3 regions of the Bradyrhizobium sp. RT6a genome follow, and region 2 is predicted to be linked to each of the others. Evidence: predicted binding sites of a transcription regulator. Region 2 holds the regulator's gene; each other region holds the start of a gene.
What was found. Region 2 encodes PhoB, which activates phosphate uptake and scavenging genes when phosphate is short. Its sites were predicted from a motif close to TGTCATNNANCTGTCAT; they were not measured.
Positions count from the first base shown of each region.

Region 1: the regulator PhoB is predicted to act here: its motif matches at 2,408-2,424, upstream of ABIC03_RS11185 (UDP-2,3-diacylglucosamine diphosphatase).
Region 3: the regulator PhoB is predicted to act here: its motif matches at 1,816-1,832, upstream of ABIC03_RS02000 (RNA degradosome polyphosphate kinase).

Region 1 is NZ_JBEPQC010000002.1:293,813-300,140, forward strand. Features, by position in the region: gene ABIC03_RS11170 (c-type cytochrome) at 134-1,063, shown strand; gene ABIC03_RS11175 (Lrp/AsnC ligand binding domain-containing protein) at 1,088-1,333, opposite strand; gene thiD (bifunctional hydroxymethylpyrimidine kinase/phosphomethylpyrimidine kinase) at 1,463-2,263, shown strand; gene ABIC03_RS11185 (UDP-2,3-diacylglucosamine diphosphatase) at 2,448-3,260, shown strand; gene ABIC03_RS11190 (glycosyltransferase family 4 protein) at 3,274-4,317, shown strand; gene ABIC03_RS11195 (threonine/serine dehydratase family protein) at 4,381-5,364, shown strand; gene ABIC03_RS11200 (caspase family protein) at 5,438-6,328, opposite strand, start outside.
Region 2 is NZ_JBEPQC010000008.1:182,502-188,829, reverse strand. Features, by position in the region: gene argF (ornithine carbamoyltransferase) at 1-624, opposite strand, end outside; gene ABIC03_RS31750 (aspartate aminotransferase family protein) at 624-1,826, opposite strand; gene ABIC03_RS31745 (GcrA family cell cycle regulator) at 2,279-2,791, shown strand; gene phoB (phosphate regulon transcriptional regulator PhoB) at 3,029-3,736, opposite strand; gene phoU (phosphate signaling complex protein PhoU) at 3,759-4,475, opposite strand; gene pstB (phosphate ABC transporter ATP-binding protein PstB) at 4,486-5,307, opposite strand; gene pstA (phosphate ABC transporter permease PstA) at 5,304-6,149, opposite strand; gene pstC (phosphate ABC transporter permease subunit PstC) at 6,154-6,328, opposite strand, start outside.
Region 3 is NZ_JBEPQC010000001.1:378,842-385,169, reverse strand. Features, by position in the region: gene ABIC03_RS02000 (RNA degradosome polyphosphate kinase) at 1-1,742, opposite strand, end outside; gene ABIC03_RS01995 (P-loop NTPase family protein) at 1,870-2,547, opposite strand; gene ABIC03_RS01990 (CDP-alcohol phosphatidyltransferase family protein) at 2,641-3,183, opposite strand; gene purM (phosphoribosylformylglycinamidine cyclo-ligase) at 3,339-4,412, shown strand; gene purN (phosphoribosylglycinamide formyltransferase) at 4,427-5,080, shown strand; gene ABIC03_RS01975 (cold-shock protein) at 5,177-5,383, opposite strand; gene ABIC03_RS01970 (autotransporter outer membrane beta-barrel domain-containing protein) at 5,762-6,328, shown strand, end outside.

The sequences.
Region 1 (6,328 bases), on a different contig from region 2:
CCCGTTTGGGCTGCCAAACTTCCAACAGCCGGCATTTCAGTTTATTCCCGTTTCAGGCCGCGGTGGGCTAAATTCTTCGTGGCTGGAGCCGCGAGGACATCGGTCATAAGCTTCGTCGCGACGAAAGGACCGCATGTTGCGACGAACAATCCCCGTGGTGCTGCTCGCCGCACTCGCCGCAGCCGGCGTCTATTGGTGGCTCAGCGCGCCCGTGGTGGCGGCCGCCAGCACCGCGCCTGCCCGCGCCCCTGACCTTGCCAATGGCCAGGTGATGTTCAACGCCGGCGGCTGCGCCTCATGCCATGCCGTTCCCGACCAGCCCGATCGTCTCAGGCTCGGCGGCGGCGTCGCGATCAAGTCGCCGTTCGGAACGTTCTACGCGCCGAACATCTCGTCCGATCCGACCGACGGCATCGGCAAATGGAGCGAGGCCGAATTCGTCAACGCGGTGATGCAGGGGGTCTCGCCCGACGGACGGCATTATTTTCCGGCCTTTCCCTATACGTCCTATCAGCATGCCAGGCGCGAGGACGTGCTCGATCTCTTTGCGTATCTGAAAACGCTGCCGGCCGTTGCCGGCAAGGTGCGCGACCACGACGTGGGCTTTCCGTTCAACATCCGGCGGAACGTCGGCATCTGGAAATTTCTGTTCATGGACGGCAAGCCCTTCGTCGCCGACAGCGCGAAGTCGCCGCAGTGGAATCGTGGCGCCTATCTCGTCAACAGTTTTGGCCATTGCGCAGAATGCCACAGTCCGCGCAATGCGCTTGGCGGCATCATCGCCGGACAACGCTTCGCCGGCGGGCCCAATCCGGAAGGCGAGGGGTGGGTGCCCAACATCACCCAGAAGGGCCTTGGCGAGTGGAGCGCGAAGGATTTTGCCTATTTCCTGAAGACCGGCGAATTGCCCGACGGCGACAGCGTCGGCGGCGCGATGACGCGGGTGATCAAGAACACCTCGCAATTGCCGGACGACGATCTCGCGGCGATGGCGGACTATCTCAAATCACTGCCGCCGGTGGACGGTCCGCCGCGTCCCAAGCGCAAGGAGGGCGGCGCCTGATCAGGGCCGCCCTTTTCCGGACGGTCAACTCGCGCCAAACGCCTTGAAGGTGATGATGGTGAGGGTGTCCTGGATGCCGGGCAGCACCTGCACCTTCTCGTTGACGAAGTGGCCGATATCGGTGTCGTTGTCGACGTAGAACTTCACCAGCAGGTCGTATTGACCGGCCGTGGAATAGATCTCGGAGGCGATCTCGGCTTCGGCAAGCGCATTGGCGACCACATAGGATTGGCCGAGCTTGCATTTGATCTGGACGAAAAAGGGAACCATCGCGGTCACTCCGAAAGCATATCTGGCGGCTAATAGGCCAAACCCGGCCGGATTTAGCAAGCGAACTTGCTGGGCTGGCGGAGGCGCGCTAGGACGGGCCATGGCTTCGAAAACGCTGAAGATCGCCCTATGACCACGCCCGTCGCGCTGACCATTGCCGGCTCCGATTCGAGCGGCGGCGCCGGCATCCAGGCTGACCTGAAGACCTTCGCCGCGCTCGGCGTTTTTGGTGCTTCCGCCATCACGGCGCTGACGGCGCAGAACACGCGTGGCGTCACCGGCATTCACGCGGTGCCCGCCGAATTCGTCACCGCGCAGATCGACGCGGTGTTTTCCGATCTCGAGGTCGGCGCGGTCAAGATCGGGATGGTGGCGCAAGCCGCCAGCATCGATGCGATCGCGGCCGCGCTGTCGCGCTGGGCGCCCCGGCATATCGTGCTCGATCCCGTGATGGTGGCGACATCGGGCGATCGCCTGCTCGCGTCCGAAGCCGTCGACGCCCTGCGCATCAAACTGATGCCGCTGGCTTCGGTGATCACACCCAATCTGCCCGAGGCCGCGGCTCTGCTCAACGAGCCGGTCGCGGCCAATGAAGCCGAAATCGAGAGCCAGGGGCGCCGGCTGCTGGCGCTCGGCTGCCGTGCGGTCCTGATCAAGGGCGGGCACGGCGAGGGCGCCGAGAGCATCGACTATCTCGTCGATGCCAGCACCACGATCGCGCTCGCCGCGCCGCGCGTCGCCACTCGCAACACCCATGGCACCGGCTGCTCGCTGTCCTCGGCGGTTGCCGCGGGGCTCGCCAGAGGCGAGGATCTCGAGCGCGCCGTGCGCAACGCCAAGACCTGGATCAGCGCGGCGATCGCGGCCGCCGATCGCTTTAGCGTCGGCCACGGCCACGGCCCGATCCATCATTTCCACAAGTTCTACTGACGCCTCTCGCGAGCGCGCCGCGGTTCCGAGTTCTTGCGGAGGGCGCTGCGACGCCATGTCGCCTGATTGTCGCATGCGACTGATATTCGCGGGGTGGGCGAGGCAAGCGCGATTCGTATCCGAAGGTGCCTCAGAGGTTCAATTGGTCATCCCCCTGTCACGGGACATTGTTACAGGCTGGCGCATGGGAAGTTACGATGTGAGTGACGAGAGCCCGGAGCGGCGCTTTCGCACGTTGTTCATCTCCGACGTTCATCTCGGAGCCCGCGGTTCTCAAGCCGACCTTCTGCTCGATTTCCTCCGTTTCCATGATGCGGACACGATCTATCTCGTCGGCGACATCGTCGACGGCTGGGCGCTGAAATCGAGCTGGCACTGGCCGCAATCACATAACGACCTCGTCCAGAAGCTTTTGCGCAAGGCGCGCAAGGGCGCCAAGGTCATCTACATCCCCGGAAATCACGACGAGTTCCTGCGCAACTATTACGGCACGCATTTCGGCGGCATCGACGTGGTGGAGAACACCGTCCACACCGGCGCGGACGGCAAGCGCTATCTCGTCATCCACGGCGACATCTTCGACCTCGTGGTGCAGAACGCACGCTGGCTCGCCCATCTCGGCGACAAGGCCTACGACTTCGCGATCCAGCTCAATCGCTTCGTCAACTTCTTCCGGCGTATGTTCAAGGTGCCCTATTGGTCGCTGTCGCAATGGGCCAAGCAGAAGGTCAAGAACGCGGTCAACTATATCGGCGCGTTCGAGCAGGCGCTCGCCGCCGAAGCGCGGCGCCACGACGCCGACGGCGTGATCTGCGGCCACATCCATTACGCGGTGATCCGCGACGAGGGCGACATCCGCTACATGAATTGCGGCGACTGGGTCGAGAGCTGCACGGCGCTGGTCGAGCACGATGACGGCCGTTTCGAGATCATCACCTGGGCGGACCAGGCCGAGAAGCCGGCACAGGTCCCGCAGGTCGCAGCCAGAGCTGCATGACAAAGGCCGCCTGATGCGCATCCTGGTCGCGACCGACGCCTGGCACCCGCAAGTCAACGGTGTGGTTCGGACGCTGACCAAGCTTGCCGACGCAGCCAAAAGCCTCGACGTCGAATTCGCGTTCCTGACGCCGCAATCGTTCCGCACCTTTGCGATGCCGAGCTATCGTGACGTGCGGCTGGCCATGCCGCGGCCGGGTAGAATCGCGAAGCTGATCGAAGAGGCGCGCCCGGACAGCATCCACATCGCGACGGAGGGTCCGATCGGCTTGATGGTCCGCCGCTATTGCCGCCAGCGCAAGCTGCCCTTCACGACCAGCTTCCACACCCGCTTTCCCGAATATGTCCGCGCCCGCGTGCCGGTGCCGGGCTCGCTGATCTGGCGGGCGCTGCGCCGATTCCACAGCCCCAGCCGCGCCGTGATGGCGGCAACGTCGGCGCTCGCCAGCGAGCTGACCGAGCGCGGCTTCGACAATGTCGTGCTGTGGCCGCGCGGCGTCGACACCGATTTGTTCCATCCCCGCGCGATCGATCTCTGCTTGCCGGCGCCGGTGTTCCTCTCGGTCGGACGGGTCGCGGTGGAGAAGAATCTCGAGGCGTTCCTCGACCTCGACCTGCCCGGCACCAAGGTGATCGTCGGCGACGGTCCGGCCCGTGTCGCGCTGGAGGAGGCCTATCCGGATGCGATTTTCCTCGGCGAAAAACACGGCGAGGAACTGGCGGACATTTACGCTGCCGCCGACGTCTTTGTGTTTCCGAGCAAGACCGATACGTTCGGCCTCGTCCTGCTCGAAGCGCTGGCGAGCGGCCTGCCGGTCGCGGCGTTTCCGGTGAAGGGGCCCCGCGACGTGATCGGCGATGCGCCGGTCGGCGCGCTCGATCACGATCTGCGCAGCGCCTGCTTCGCTGCGCTGGACATCTCCCGGCAGGACTGCGTCGAGTTCGCCGCCAATTACACCTGGGAGGCCTCGGCCCGGGCATTTATCGACAGCATTTTGGCGGTCGGTGCGGTGCTGCCCGGCCGGAACGGGGCGGAGCCGGCGCGATTCGTCGCCTGAGAGCCCAAAATCCTCGCGCGGAGATGCCTTGCCCGCGCCTCATCCGCCGCGATAACATCAGGCATGACAGAACAGCTCCTTCCGATCGGCCCTGCCGATATCGATGCCGCAGCGCGCGTGATCGCGCCCTTTGCCGTCCGCACCCCGCTGTTGTCCTTTCCCGTGCTCAACGAGCGTGTCGGCGCAAAGGTCTATCTCAAGCCGGAGATGCTCCAGCGCACCGGTTCGTTCAAGTTCCGCGGTGCTTTCAACAAGGTCGCCTCGATCCCGCAGGACAAGCGCGCCGGCGGCGTGGTCGCGTTCTCCTCCGGCAACCATGCCCAGGGCGTGGCTGCGGCGGCAAAGATCCTGGACATGCAGGCGACCATCGTGATGCCGGCGGATGCGCCGTTGTCGAAGCGCGAGCGTACCAAATCCTACGGTGCAGAAGTCGTGCTGTACGACCGCGACCGCGACGACCGCGAGGCGATCTCGCGCGGCATCGCCGAGAAGCGCGGCGCAACGCTGGTCAGGCCCTATGACGATCCGTTCGTGATCGCCGGCCAAGGCACCGCCGGCCGCGAGATCGCCGAGGACATGGCGGCACTCGGTCTCGCCCCCGACATCGTGGTGGCGCCGGCCTCCGGCGGCGGCCTGATCGCGGGCGTCGCGACGGCCGTGAAGGCACGCTATCCGCTGGCCCAAATTGTCGTCGCCGAGCCTGAGGCGTTCGACGATCACGGCCTGTCGCTGACGGCAGGCCATCGCGAGCCGCACGGGCCGGCAGGCCGCACCATCTGCGATGCGCTGATGGCTCTGATCCCCGGCGAGATGACGTTCGCGATCAACAGCAAGCTGCTCGCGCGCGGCGTCACCGCCTCGGACAAGGAAGTCGGCGCGGCCGTCGCGTTCGCCTATCGCGAGCTGAAGCTCGTGGTGGAGCCGGGTGGCGCCGTGGGTCTTGCCGCGCTGCTTGCGGGGCGCCTTGATGTTGCCGGCAAGAACGTCGTCATCGTGCTCTCCGGCGGCAATGTCGACGCCGATCTGTTTGCGGAGCTGGTGGCCTGATATTCTAATCTTCTGACGTGAAGAGGGGCAGAGCGTCACCGCTCTGCCCTTTGTTGTGTGTGGCCGACCGCAATCAGTGCATGAAGCCGCGGTGGTTGTTCCCGCTGTTACCACCCTGGCTCTGGTTCATCGACTGACGGAAGTTGTTGCTGCCGTTGTTGACGATGCGGTTGGTCGTGTTGAACTGCGGGCGGTTGTTGTTCTGCACCTGCACCTTGTTCACCGGGTTTTTGTTGATCTTCGCGCCGTTGTTGATGCGGATCGGGTTGTTCTGCGTCTGAACGTTGACGGGCTTTGCATCGATGGTCGTGCCGCCCTTGCCGACATTCACCGGCATGCTCACGATCTTGCCAGGATTGCCATTGGTTGTGCCATTGGCAGTGCCGCCATTGTTGCCGCCGTTCTGCGTCTTATTGGTCGCAGGCAGCGTCACGATCTTGCCGATGCCGCCCTTGGTGGTCGTGGTGTTGGTCGGCGCGGGCAGGGTCACGATCTTGCCCGGGGTCTGCGACGGCGTGCCGTTCTGCTGGTTGGGCTGGTTGTTGCCCGCCGGCAGGTTGATGATCTGGCCGCCATTGCCGAGCTTGCCGATGCCGTTGTTGTCGCCCGACTTCTGCACGATCGGCAAATTGCCGTTCACTTGCGCGCCGCCATTACCCTGCTGCAGCGGCATGTATTTGGGCTGGCCGAGATTGCCGATCTTGAAGGTCGGGGCGATATTCTGCGGCGCCAGGAACTTGGTAGCCTGCATCAGGGGGATCTGCTTCGGCTGCATCTGGAGCTTGAGCGCGACCTGCGCATAGGGCGTGTTGCCGTAGCTGTCGTAGAAGTTCTTGTAGGCGACCGGCGAGTTCGCGAGCACCGTCTTGTGCCAGGCCTGCGTGAGCAGCAGGTTGTTGAGCAGCCAGCGGACGTGATCGCACAGCGGGTCGTGCGGATACATCGTGATGAACTCCTGATAGTA
Region 2 (6,328 bases):
CGCCTTGATGAAGTCGCGCATCGCCTTTTTCGGCGCGAGCTCCGGCGGCGTCGCGACATTGAGCTGGAACTTGAAGCGCTCGGCGGCGTGCGCCCAGGACGCCAGCACGTTGTTGTCGTCGCCGGTCCAGGCCACGGTCTTGCCCTCGATGGGGCCGCGATGTTCCTCGTAGGTCATGAGGTCGGCCATCACCTGGCAGGGATGCGAGCGCCGCGTCAGGCCGTTGATGACGGGGACGGTCGCGTTCGCCGCAAGCTCCAGCAGCGCATCGTGATTAAGGATGCGGATCATGATGGCATCGACATAGCGCGACAGCACGCGCGCGGTGTCGGCGATGGTCTCGCCGCGGCCGAGCTGCATCTCGGCGCCGGTGAGCATGATGGGCTCACCGCCGAGCTGGCGCATGGCGACATCGAAAGACACCCGCGTCCGCGTCGAGGGGCGCTCGAAGATCATCGCCAGCGTCTTGCCTTCGAGCGGCCTGACCGGCTGATGCGCCTTCTGCTTCGCCTTCATCGCGGTGGACGCGGCCAGCATGCGCTTGAGCTCCGACAGCGGCAGCTCGTTGATATCGAGGAAGTGCTTCGGTGTTTTCTTGGGTGTTTTATCGGGCGACTTGTTCATCAGCTTGCCGCCCGCTTGTTGCCGGACAACGCCGTGCAGGCGCGCTCGAGCCGCCCGACGCTGTCCTCGATCTCAGCTTCGGTGACGATCAAAGGCGGCAGGAAACGCACGACATTGTCGCCGGCGCCGACGGTGAGCAGCTTTTCGGCGCGCAAGGCGGCAACGAGATCGCCTGAAGGCACCACGGCCTTGATGCCGATCAGGAGGCCCTCGCCGCGCACTTCGCTGACGACATCGCCATGACGGTCGATCACGGAGGCGAGCTTCTGCTTGAGCAGCAGCGACATCCTCTGCACGTGGTCGAAGAAGCCGGGCTTGAGCATGACGTCGAGCACGGCGTTTGCCGCCGCGATCGCGAGCGGATTGCCGCCGAAGGTCGAGCCGTGGGAGCCGGGCCCCATGCCGGCAGCCGCGTCCGCAGTCGCGAGCACCGCGCCGATGGGGAAGCCGCCGCCGAGCGCCTTCGCCAGCGACATCACGTCGGGGGTAACGCCGGTGCGGCGATGCGCGAACAGATCGCCGGTGCGGCCCATGCCGGTCTGCACCTCGTCGAAGGCGAGCAGCAGGCCCTTGTCGTCGCAGAGCTGGCGCAACGCCCTGAGGAAGGCGGGCGTTGCCGAACGCACGCCGCCCTCGCCCTGGATCGGCTCGATCAGGATGCCGGCGGTGTGCGGACCGATCGCCTTTTTCACAGCCTCGATATCGCCATGCGCAACCTGGTCGAAGCCCTCCATCGGCGGACCGAAACCTTCGAGGTATTTGGCCGATCCCGTCGCCGCCAGCGTCGCCAGCGTGCGGCCGTGGAAGGCGCCTTCGAAGGTGATGATGCGATAGCGCTCCGGATGCCCGTTGGAGAAGTGATGATGGCGGACCAGCTTGATCACACCTTCCAGCGCCTCGGCGCCGGAATTGCAGAAGAACACGAAGTCCGCAAAACTTTCATTGCACAGGCGCGCGGCGAGCTTTTCACCGTCCGGGCTCTGGAACAGGTTCGACATGTGCCAGAGCTTCGTGGCCTGCTCCTGCAACGCCGCGACCAGCGCCGGATGGGCATGGCCAAGCGCATTCACCGCCACCCCGGAGGTGAAATCGAGATAGCGCTCGCCATTGGTCGCGATCAGCCAGCAGCCATCGCCACGCTCGAAACCGAGGTCGGACCTGGCGAAAACGGGGAGCAAATGCGGCGCGACGCTGTTAGTCATGACGATCACTTGAATGTTGCGGACGGTGTGCGTGCATTGCGCAACGCACCATCGACCGGCCCGGAAAACGAAACGTGCCGCCTCTTGAGGGCGGCACACACGACTATCTTAGGCCCGGTGAAACCGGTGTCAATGCCGCCCGGAAAGCCTCGCGAAACGCTGATCCGTAGTCTTGCGGTGCCGATTTTGCGGGATTTCACCACGGAACATGTGGAAGCGAGTCGGCGGACTCTTGCGCGGGAGTCACGCCATATTGTAGCGTTTGGATTGTCAGATACGACATCTCGTGCAGTGGTTCTGATCTTTAAGTCCTTATGTACCGGCGTAAACGTTCGGGCGTTCTAGTCACGCCCGGCGAGCCTTAAGGGATTCTGGCGGCACGGGTTTTTGAAGGCTTAGGCATTCGCTGCGAGGCCCCAGGATGGCTGGCGCGCAGCGAGGGAAAGGGTGCAATGACGGTTTTGACCTGGTCCGATGATCGCGTCGAGCAGCTGAAAAAGCTCTGGGAGGCCGGACTTTCGGCCAGCCAGATCGCGGCGGAGCTCGGCAATGTGACCCGCAATGCCGTGATCGGCAAAGTGCACAGGCTCGGCCTTTCGGGCCGCGCCAAGAGCCCATCATCGGCAGCGCCCCGGCCGCGCAAGGCGCGCCCCGCGCAGCACATGATGCGGGTGAGCCGCCCGATCTCGCGCGGCAACACCGCGCTGGCGCAGGCCTTCGAGGTCGAGGCTGAGCCCGATCCGGTCACCTACGACAACGTGGTGCCGATGAGCCAGCGGCTGTCGCTGCTGGAATTGAACGAGGCGACCTGCCACTGGCCGGTCGGCGACCCCTCGAGCCCGGACTTCTTCTTCTGCGGTGGCCGGGCGCTGTCCGGCCTGCCCTATTGCGCCCAGCACTCGCGCGTCGCGTATCAGCCCGCGTCGGATCGGCGCCGCGCACCGGTGAAGCCGGGTCCGCGGTAAGTCAGTTTCGATTTCAGGATCGAGCCGTGACGCGATGACGGCTCAAAAATAATGAATGTCGTCCCCGCGAAGGCCGGGACCCATACTCCGAGCACGTAGTTGTTGTGCGAAAGGGTAACTCCGAGTCTTCGCCAAACCGCGCCCTGTGGTTATGGATCCCGGCCTTCGCCGGGACGACATCGGAGATTGTGGCGGCAGCGCGCTAGATCACCTGCCAACATCACACCACAAACTCTCCTACACCTGCTCCGCCTTGGCAAACCGATCATCCAGCGCGTAACCGGCGCCGCGGACGGTTCGGATCGGGTCCTGCTCGCGGCCGAGATTGAGCAGCTTGCGCAGGCGGCCGATATGCACGTCGACCGTACGCTCGTCGATATAGATGTCGCGGCCCCAGACGCTGTCGAGCAGTTGCTCGCGCGAGAACACCCGACCCGGATGCTCCAGGAAGAACTCCAGCAGGCGATATTCGGTCGGACCGAGATCGATCGGCCGGCCCGAGCGCGCGACGCGGCGCTTGTCGCGGTCGAGCTCGATGTCGCCAAAAGCAAGGACGGTGGCGAGCCGCTCGGGACTCGCGCGCCGCAGCAGGCCCTTCACGCGCGCGAGCAGCTCCGGCACCGAGAACGGCTTGACGATGTAATCGTCGGCGCCGGTCGCAAGACCCCGCACCCGCTCGCTCTCCTCGCCACGCGCGGTGAGCATGATGATCGGAAGCTGCTTGGTCTCGGGACGGGTGCGAAGCCGCCGGCACAATTCGATGCCTGACAGGCCCGGCAGCATCCAGTCGAGCACGATCAGATCGGGGATGTGCTCCTTGAGGCGGGTGTCGGCGTCGTCGCCGCGCATCACCGTCTCGACGTCATAGCCATCGCCTTCGAGGTTGTAGCGGAGAAGCTCGGTCAGAGCTTCCTCGTCCTCAACCACCATAATGCGTGCGCCCATCGGGTCGTCGCTCCTTAAGTCTTCAGGTGTTCGGTACCGTGTTGGCGAAGGTCGTCATGTCGCCCTTCGGCCGCTTGTCGGTGATCGCCTGGCCCTCGATCATGTAGAACACGGTCTCGGCGATGTTGGTGGCGTGGTCGCCGATCCGCTCGATGTTCTTGGCGCAGAACATCAGGTGAATACAGAACGAGATGTTGCGCGGATCCTCCATCATGTAGGTGAGGAGCTCGCGGAACAGCGAGGTGCAGATGGCGTCGACCTCCTCGTCGCCCTTCCACACCGCCATCGCCGCCGGCAGATCATGCGCGGCATAGGCGTCCAGCACCGACTTGACCTGCTGCTGCACGAGGTCGGTCATGTGCTCGAGGCCGCGGAACAGCTTGAGCGGATGGAAGTCCGTCTCCAGCGCCGCGACGCGCTTGCCCATGTTCTTGGCGAGGTCGCCGATGCGCTCGAGATCGGTCGCGACGCGCATGGCGCCGACGATCTCGCGCAAATCGACCGCCATCGGCTGACGGCGGGCGATAGTGAGCACCGCACGCTCCTCGATGCGCTTCTGCAGCGCGTCGAGCTCGGTGTCGATGGCGACGACGCGCTGGCCGAGCGGGACGTCGCGGCGGATCAGCGCGTCGACGGACTCGACGATCATGCGCTCGGCGATGCCACCCATCTCGGCGACCAGGCGGGTGAGTTCCTGGAGGTCGGTATCGAAGGCCTTTGCGGTATGTTCAGAACCCATGTCGCGTCTCCTAGCCGAACCGGCCGGTGATGTAATCCTGCGTGCGCCGGTCGGTCGGCGACGTGAATATCTTGCTGGTGTCGTCGAACTCGATCAGCTCGCCGAGATACATGAAGGCGGTCTTGTCGGAGACGCGCGCCGCCTGCTGCATGTTGTGAGTGACGATCGCGATCGTGTAATCCTCGGACAGCTCCTGGATCAGCTCCTCGACCTTGGCGGTCGAGATCGGGTCGAGCGCCGAACAGGGCTCGTCGAACAGGATCACCTCGGGCCGCACCGCGACGGTGCGGGCGATGCAGAGGCGCTGTTGCTGGCCGCCGGAGAGCGACAGGCCGGAGGCGTTGAGCTTGTCCTTAACCTCGTTCCACAGCGCGCCGCCGCGGAGCGCCTTTTCGACGCGGCCGTCCATCTCGGACTTCGAGATCTTCTCATAGAGACGGATGCCGAACGCGATGTTCTCGTAGATCGTCATCGGGAACGGCGTCGGCTTCTGGAACACCATGCCGACGCGGGCGCGCAGCAAATTGAGGTCCAGCTTGCCGTCAAGGATGTTGGTCTGATCGAGCATGAGCTGACCGGTGGCGCGCTGGCCGGGATAGAGGTCGTACATCCGGTTGAAGATGCGCAGCAGGGTCGACTTGCCGCAGCCCGACGGGCCGATGAACGCCGTGACGCGATTGGCGCCGAGCGTCAGGTTGATGTTCTTCAGCGCGTGGTGCTCGCCGTAATAGAAATTCAGGTTGCGCACGGTCACCTTGGGAGGCGCCTCCGGCAGCACCGGCGCGTGGGGCAGCCCACCGGCCGCGCTCATCGATACGGAAAGATCACTCATTTTGCGGTCCTCTCGGCGCCAAGGATGCGCGCGCCAATATTAAGGGCAAGAACGGTCAGGGTGATGAGCAGCGCCCCGCTCCAGGCCAACTGCTTCCAGTAGACATAGGGGCTCTGCACGAAGTTGTTGATGGTGACAGGCAGGTTCGCCATCGTCTTGTTCAGGCCGAGGCTGAAGAACTGGTTCGACAGCGCGGTAAACAGCAGCGGCGCGGTCTCACCGGCGACGCGAGCGGTCGCGAGCAGCACGCCGGTGATGAGACCCGATCGGGCAGCCCGATAAGCGATCCGCTTGATCACCAGCGAACGCGGCAGGCCGAGCGCCGAGGCCGCCTCGCGCAACGCGTTCGGCACCAGCAGCAGCATGTCCTCGGTCGTGCGCAGCACCACCGGGATCACGATGACCGCGAGCGCGAGCGAGCCTGCGATCGCCGAGAAGCCGCGCATCGGCACCACCACCGCGCCGTAGATGAACAGGCCGATGATGATCGAGGGCGCCGAGAGCAGGATGTCGTTGATGAAGCGGATCACCGAGGTGAGCCGGTCGTTGCGGCCATATTCGGCGAGATAGGTGCCGGCGAACATGCCAAGCGGCGCGCCGATGCCGACGCCGATCACGGTCATGATCAGCGAGCCGACGATGGCGTTGAGCAGACCGCCCTCGTTCGATCCCGGTGGCGGCGTGTTCTCGGTGAACAGCTGGACGTTGAGTCCCGCCACTCCGTTGTACAGCAGCGTGATCAGGATCAGCGCGAGCCAGGTGACGCCGAAGGCGGTCGCGGCGATGCAGAGCCCGCGGACGACGATGTCCTTGCGGCGGCGGCTTGAATAAATCGGGTTCATGGCGCTAGTTCCCCGCCTTCTTTTCCAGCCGCATCAGCATCAGCCGCGCCGCTGCGAGCACGAAGAACGTCAGTACGAACAGCAGCAGGCCGAGCAGGATGAGGCCGGACTGGTGCAGGCCGTCGCTCTCCGCGAACTCGGATGCGATCGCCGCCGAGATCGTGGTGCCGGGGGCGAAG
Region 3 (6,328 bases), on a different contig from region 2:
CCGCGCACCACGAGCTCGACCTGCACGCCGGCCTGTGAGGCCTCGTAGAGCGCGTCGATGATGTCGGGGTCGACCAGCGCGTTCATCTTCATCCAGACTGCACCGGGCCGGCCGTGCCGCGCATGCGCGGTCTCGCCCTGGATGTGCTCGATGATGCGCTTGCGCAAGGTCAGCGGCGAGACCGCCATCTTTTCCAAGTCGCTCGGCGCGGCGTAGCCGGTGATGAAGTTGAACACGCGCGCGGCGTCGCGGCCGATGGTCGGATCCGAGGTGAAGTAGGAGAGGTCGGTGTAGATGCGCGCGGTCACCGGGTGATAATTGCCGGTGCCGGTGTGGACGTAGGTCGTGAGGCTTCCGCCCTCGCGCCGCACCACCATCGAGAGTTTCGCGTGCGTCTTCAGTTCGAGGAAGCCGTAGACGACCTGCACGCCGGCGCGTTCGAGGTCGCGTGCCCAGCGGATGTTGGCCTCTTCGTCGAAGCGCGCCTTCAGCTCGATCAGCGCGGTGACGGATTTGCCGGCTTCGGCGGCTTCCACGAGCGCGCGCACGATCGGCGAGTTGCTGGAGGTGCGGTAGAGCGTCTGCTTGATGGCGACGACGTCGGGGTCGCGCGTCGCCTGCTGGAGAAACTGCACCACGACGTCGAAGGATTCGTAGGGGTGATGGACGACGAGATCCTTCTGCCGGATCGCGGCGAAGATGTCGCCGCCTTGCTCGCGCACGCGCTCGGGATGGCGCGGTACATAAGGGGTGAATTCCAGATCGGGCCGGTCGAGGCGGGTGAGCTGCGAGAGCTCGTTCATGGCGAGCACGCCGTCGACCAGGAACACCTCGTCGTCGGCGGTCGACAGCGCGTGCTGCACGAAGCTGCGCAGCTGCTCCGGCATCTTGGCGTCGATCTCGAGCCGGATCACCGAGCCGCGGCGGCGGCGCTTCAGCGCAGTCTCGAACAGGCGAACGAGATCCTCGGCCTCTTCCTCGATTTCGAGTTCGGAGTCGCGGATGACACGGAAGGCGCCCTGGCCGTGCAGATTGTAGCCGGGGAACAGGCGGTTGATGAACAGCGCAGTGGCCTGCTCCAGCGAGATCAGCCGGACGACCTTGCCATCAGCCGGCAGACGGATGAAGCGGTCGATCTTGCCGGGCATGCGGATCAGCGCGTTCATCTGCTTGCCGTCGGCGGCGCGCGTGAGCTGGAGTGCGATGGTGAAGCCGAGGCTCGGAATGAACGGGAAGGGGTGGGCCGGGTCAATCGCGAGTGGCGTCAGCAGCGGGAACACGTTGCTGAGGAAGTAGTCCTCGACCCAGGTTCGTTCCGCCTTGGTGACTTCCTTGCCTTCGACCAGCACGATGCCCTCGTCGGCGAGCGTGCCGCGCAGGTCGCGCCAGATTGCTTGCTGGTCCGAGGCAAGCTGCGAGACAGTCCGGTTGATAAGCGCGAGCTGCTCGGATGGCGTCAGACCGTCGGGGCTGCGCTCGGCAATGCCCTCGCGCACCTGGGCCTTGATGCCGGCGACGCGGACCATGAAGAACTCGTCGAGGTTATTCGCTGAAATCGACAGGAATCGCACCCGCTCCAGCATGGGGTGGCTGGGATTGACCGATTCCTCCAGGACGCGGCGGTTGAAGTGCAGCCAGGAGAGCTCGCGATTGATGAACCGCTCGGGGTTCGATGCGATCGCAGGCGGGCCCTCGGCTTCCGGGGCTTTTTCTTTAACTTCAACAGCTTGCGCAGAGTCCATCAGAAGTCGATCCATCCAGTTCGCCCCAATTTGCGACTTACGCGCAAAACCCGCGGGAGCATGTGTTAGAGCGATGACGTTTCGATGACATTGATGTTCCGCCGTCCGGCCGCGTCAAGCCGCCTTGTCAGACATCTCGGAGCAGCTCGGCGGCCAAGGCCCGGGTGACGGGGCGGCCGAGGCGCAGGGCCTCGCTGTCCAGCAGGTCCACAGCCCGTCGGGCGGCGGCCGAGGACCGCTCCAGGCGAGTGGCGAGGTAGCTGACCACGCTCTCGTCCACCGCGAGCTGGCGGTCGGCGCAGAATTTGACGATCAGGCCGCGGAAGAGCTGGTCGTCAGGCGGCAACAGCGAGATAACGGGGACGGCGCGGAGCCGCGAGCGCAGGTCGGGGAGCTCGATCTCGAGAGATGCGGGCACCTCGCGTCCGATGAAGAGGACGTAGGCGCCGTCCTCGCGGGCCAGATTCATCAGATGGAACAGGGCGCGCTCGTCGAATTCCCCGGCCTTGGGATCCTCGACCACCAGCGCGCCGGTGGCGAGCGCAGCCGGGACGGCTTCGGCGGTCAGCCCATTGGCCGTGGTCGAGCGGGCGCCTGAGGCCTCGGCCCAGATCGCGGCGAGATGGCTCTTGCCGCTTCCTTCCGGGCCGGCCAGCCACATGATCCGGTTCGGCCATTCCGGCCAGGCGTCGATGAGGGCAAGACCGGCGGCATTGACGGGGCCTTCGAGGAAATTGTCCCGGCTCAGGCTCTCCGCATGCGGAAGCGAAAACGCCAATTGTCGGGGATGAACGCGGCCTGGCACGCTTGCTTTGCTCCGTGCCGGCGGGCCGGCTTCGTTTCAAGAGATGCGACTTAATCGAGCGGGAGTTGGTCCTTTGCGGGGCCGCTTCCCAACTCATTTGGCCTCGATCGTGCTCATGTGCCGCAACCACTCGACGAGATAGAGCGATACGGAGGAAAGCGTGAAGACCGTGACGAGGCCCATCAGGATGATATCATAAGGACCGGCTTTGAAGCCGAAGGCGAGGGCGGCCAGCACCAGCGCCGCGAACGCCACCTGGGCCACAGTGTTGAGCTTGGATACCTTCGAGGGCTTCATCTCCACAGGGCGGTCGAACAGCCAAGATATGATCACGGCAGCGACGATCATGATATCGCGCGAGACCACCAGGATGACGATCCAGCGCGGAATCGCGCCCCAGATGCCCAAGGCCATGTAGATCGAGACCAGCAGCGCCTTGTCGGCGAGCGGGTCGAGCAGGGCGCCGAGCTCGCTCGTCATGTTGAAGCGCTTGGCAAGGAAGCCGTCGACCGCGTCGCTGATACCGGCGATCAGGAAGACGGCGAACGCCACCTCCATTTGGCTCGACACGATGGCCCAGACGATGATCGGGACCAGCATGATGCGGCCCAGAGTGATGATGTTCGGTATACTCACACGGCGCTTCCCGGCACCCGGCCTGACCTCGAATTCGGCCCTTTGGAGGCTGAACCGGTTGATATCTCTACATAGTATACGGAGGCGCGCCATGCGAGCCATTGCGTGTCCCCGGAATTCGACGTAACCAGCCGCAAACCCACTGGAAATCGGGCATGACCGACCGCAAAAACGGCCTCACTTACGCCGATTCAGGCGTCGATATCGACGCGGGCAACCGCCTGGTCGACCTGATCAAACCGATGGTGCGCGCCACCGCGCGTGCTGGCGCCGACGCCGAAATCGGCGGTTTTGGCGGCCTGTTTGACCTCAAGGCCGCCGGCTTCAAGGACCCCATCCTGGTGGCCGCGACCGATGGCGTCGGCACCAAGGTCAAGATCGCGATCGAGACCGGCCTGCATGGCGGGATCGGCATCGACCTCGTCGCCATGAGTGTCAACGACCTCGTGGTGCAGGGCGCCGAGCCGCTGTTCTTCCTGGACTATTTTGCCTGCGGCAAGCTCGATCCGGAGGCGACCGCGTCGATCGTCGCCGGTGTCGCCGAAGGCTGCCGCGAATCCGGTTGCGCCCTGATCGGCGGCGAGACGGCCGAGATGCCCGGCCTCTACAAGGACGGCGACTACGACCTCGGCGGCTTTGCCGTCGGTGCCGCGGAGCGGGGCACGCTCTTGCCGCGCAAGGACATCACCGCCGGCGATGCCGTGATCGGGCTGGCTTCGTCGGGGGTGCACTCCAACGGTTTCTCGCTGGTGCGCAAGATCGTGGAACAATCGGGCCTCGGCTTCGGAGCGCAGGCGCCGTTTGCGCCCGTCATGACGCTCGGCGGCGCGCTGCTGACGCCGACGCGGCTCTACGTCAAATCCTGCCTGCGCGCGATCCGCGAGACCGGCGCGGTGAAGGGGCTTGCCCATATCACCGGCGGCGGCTTCACCGACAACATTCCGCGCGTGCTGCCGAAGCATCTCGGCGTGGGTATCGATCTGGCGCGTCTGCCAGTGCTGCCGGTGTTCAAATGGCTGGCCGCGCAGGCCGGCATCGCCGAACTCGAAATGCTGCGGACCTTCAATTGCGGGATCGGCATGATCGCGATCGTCGAACCGGACAAGGTCGACGAGGTCGTGGAGGTCTTCGCCGATGCCGGTGAGACCGTGGCCCAGCTCGGTACCGTGATCCCGGCCGAGGGCGAGCACCGCGTCGTCTATAACGGCCATCTCGATTTGGCGCTGTAATGGCCGGCGCTGTGATGAAACGCCGCGTCGCCATCCTGATTTCCGGCCGCGGCTCCAACATGGCTGCGCTGATCAAGGGCGCGACCGCGCCGGATTTTCCGGCGGAGATTTCGCTCGTCATCTCGAACAAGGCCGACGCACTGGGGCTGGAAAGGGCCAAAGCGAGCGGCGTGAAGACACTGGTGATCGAAAGCAAGCCATTCGGCAAGGACCGCGCCGGCTTCGAGAAGGTGCTGCAAGCAGCGCTCGATCAGCACGGTATCGAGCTGATCTGCCTCGGCGGCTTCATGCGGCTGTTCACGGCCGAGTTCACCAGGGCCTGGTACGGGCGGATGCTCAACATCCATCCCTCGCTGCTGCCGTCGTTCCCCGGTCTCGACCCACACGGCCAGGCGTTGCGCGCCGGCGTCAAGCTCTCCGGCGCGACGGTGCACTTCGTGATCCCCGAGACCGACGCCGGCCCAATCGTGATGCAGGGCGCGGTTCCCGTCAACGACCACGACACGGCGGACACGCTGTCGGAGCGCATCCTCGAAGTCGAGCACCGCATCTATCCCGCAGCACTGAGCCTGCTCGCGACCGGCAAGGTCCAGATCGAGGGCGATGTCTGCAAGACCGCGGGCGGCGGGCCGTCGGAGAATTTTCTGATAGCGCCGTTGGTGCGGTGAAGCGCCATCGCACTCGGAATACGTCTCATCCCAAACAAAAACCCCCGGCAGAGCCGGGGGCAACGTCATGATCTCTTGCGCAGACCGCGAGAGAAATCAGGAGACCTTGAGGTTCTCCGCGGATGCTTTGCCGCGGTTCTCCACGAGGTCGTATTCAACCACCTGATTTTCATTGAGGGTCGAGAGTCCGGCGCGCTCGACGGCGGAGATATGGACGAAGACGTCCTTGTCACTGCCGTTTGGCTTGATGAACCCATAGCCCTTGGTCGGGTTGAACCATTTGACGGTGCCCTTTTGCGGCATCCTCAGTCTCCTCCGCTAGATACAAAAACGACGCGGCCGCTTTTCGCGTGCCACGCCACAAACGGGCATCCGGTAGTCTGTTCGAGTCTTGAGTCTCAATGTCGCGAAACGCACAGTCGAGCGGCCAATTCCGATTGTGTCCGATATTGCAACATGAAAATCGCCCGTTAGCAAGCCGCGCGCGAATTTCAAGAGCCCGACCGGACTGCCCGTCCGCAATTTGCGACCTGTGGCCGCGGAACCACAATCGAAAGCAATGCCTTTGCCTTGACGCGCCAGCCGGTTGACCCTCAGTAACAGTTCGGCACAAATCGCGGCACGCGTGCGCCGCTCCTGTTGCATTTTTGCGCGCCGCCCTTTGCTTCGGGATTTGTCGCCATGTGCTGCACGTCGCAGCCCTCAGAGACACGGCAGGCGATCAGGCTGAACCGCGTCCGCCGGATCGCGGCTGCCGTGGCGTTTGCGCTCATCATGGTGCTGTCGACGACATCAGGCTTTGCGCAAAGCCCGACGCCCACGCCAACCCCGACACCCACGCCGTCACCGACGCCGATGCCGACCGCGACCAATTACGACCAGTCGGCCGGCAACAGCTCGCTCAATCTCGGCTCGAATTTCCTGGAGCGGCTCGGAAACCAGGCATCTGGCGGCGTCAACCGGGCGTTCCGGACCAATCCCGGCGGCGGCGGCGCGTCGGCGAGCACGGAAGACCCGCGCTACCGCACCTGGTTCGAGGGTTACGGCATCACGGTTCGGACGGATGCGCAAGGAGACTTTGTCGGCGACAAGCGGAAGACGTTTGGCGGTGTCGCAGGTCTTGGCGCGCGGCTCGCGCCGGGTGTCAATCTCGGCTTCTCCGTCGACCAGAGCCACACCGACATCAACGTGCCGCTCGCACTTCAGTCCGCGACGCTGGACCTGACGCAACTCGGCTTCAGCGGCTCG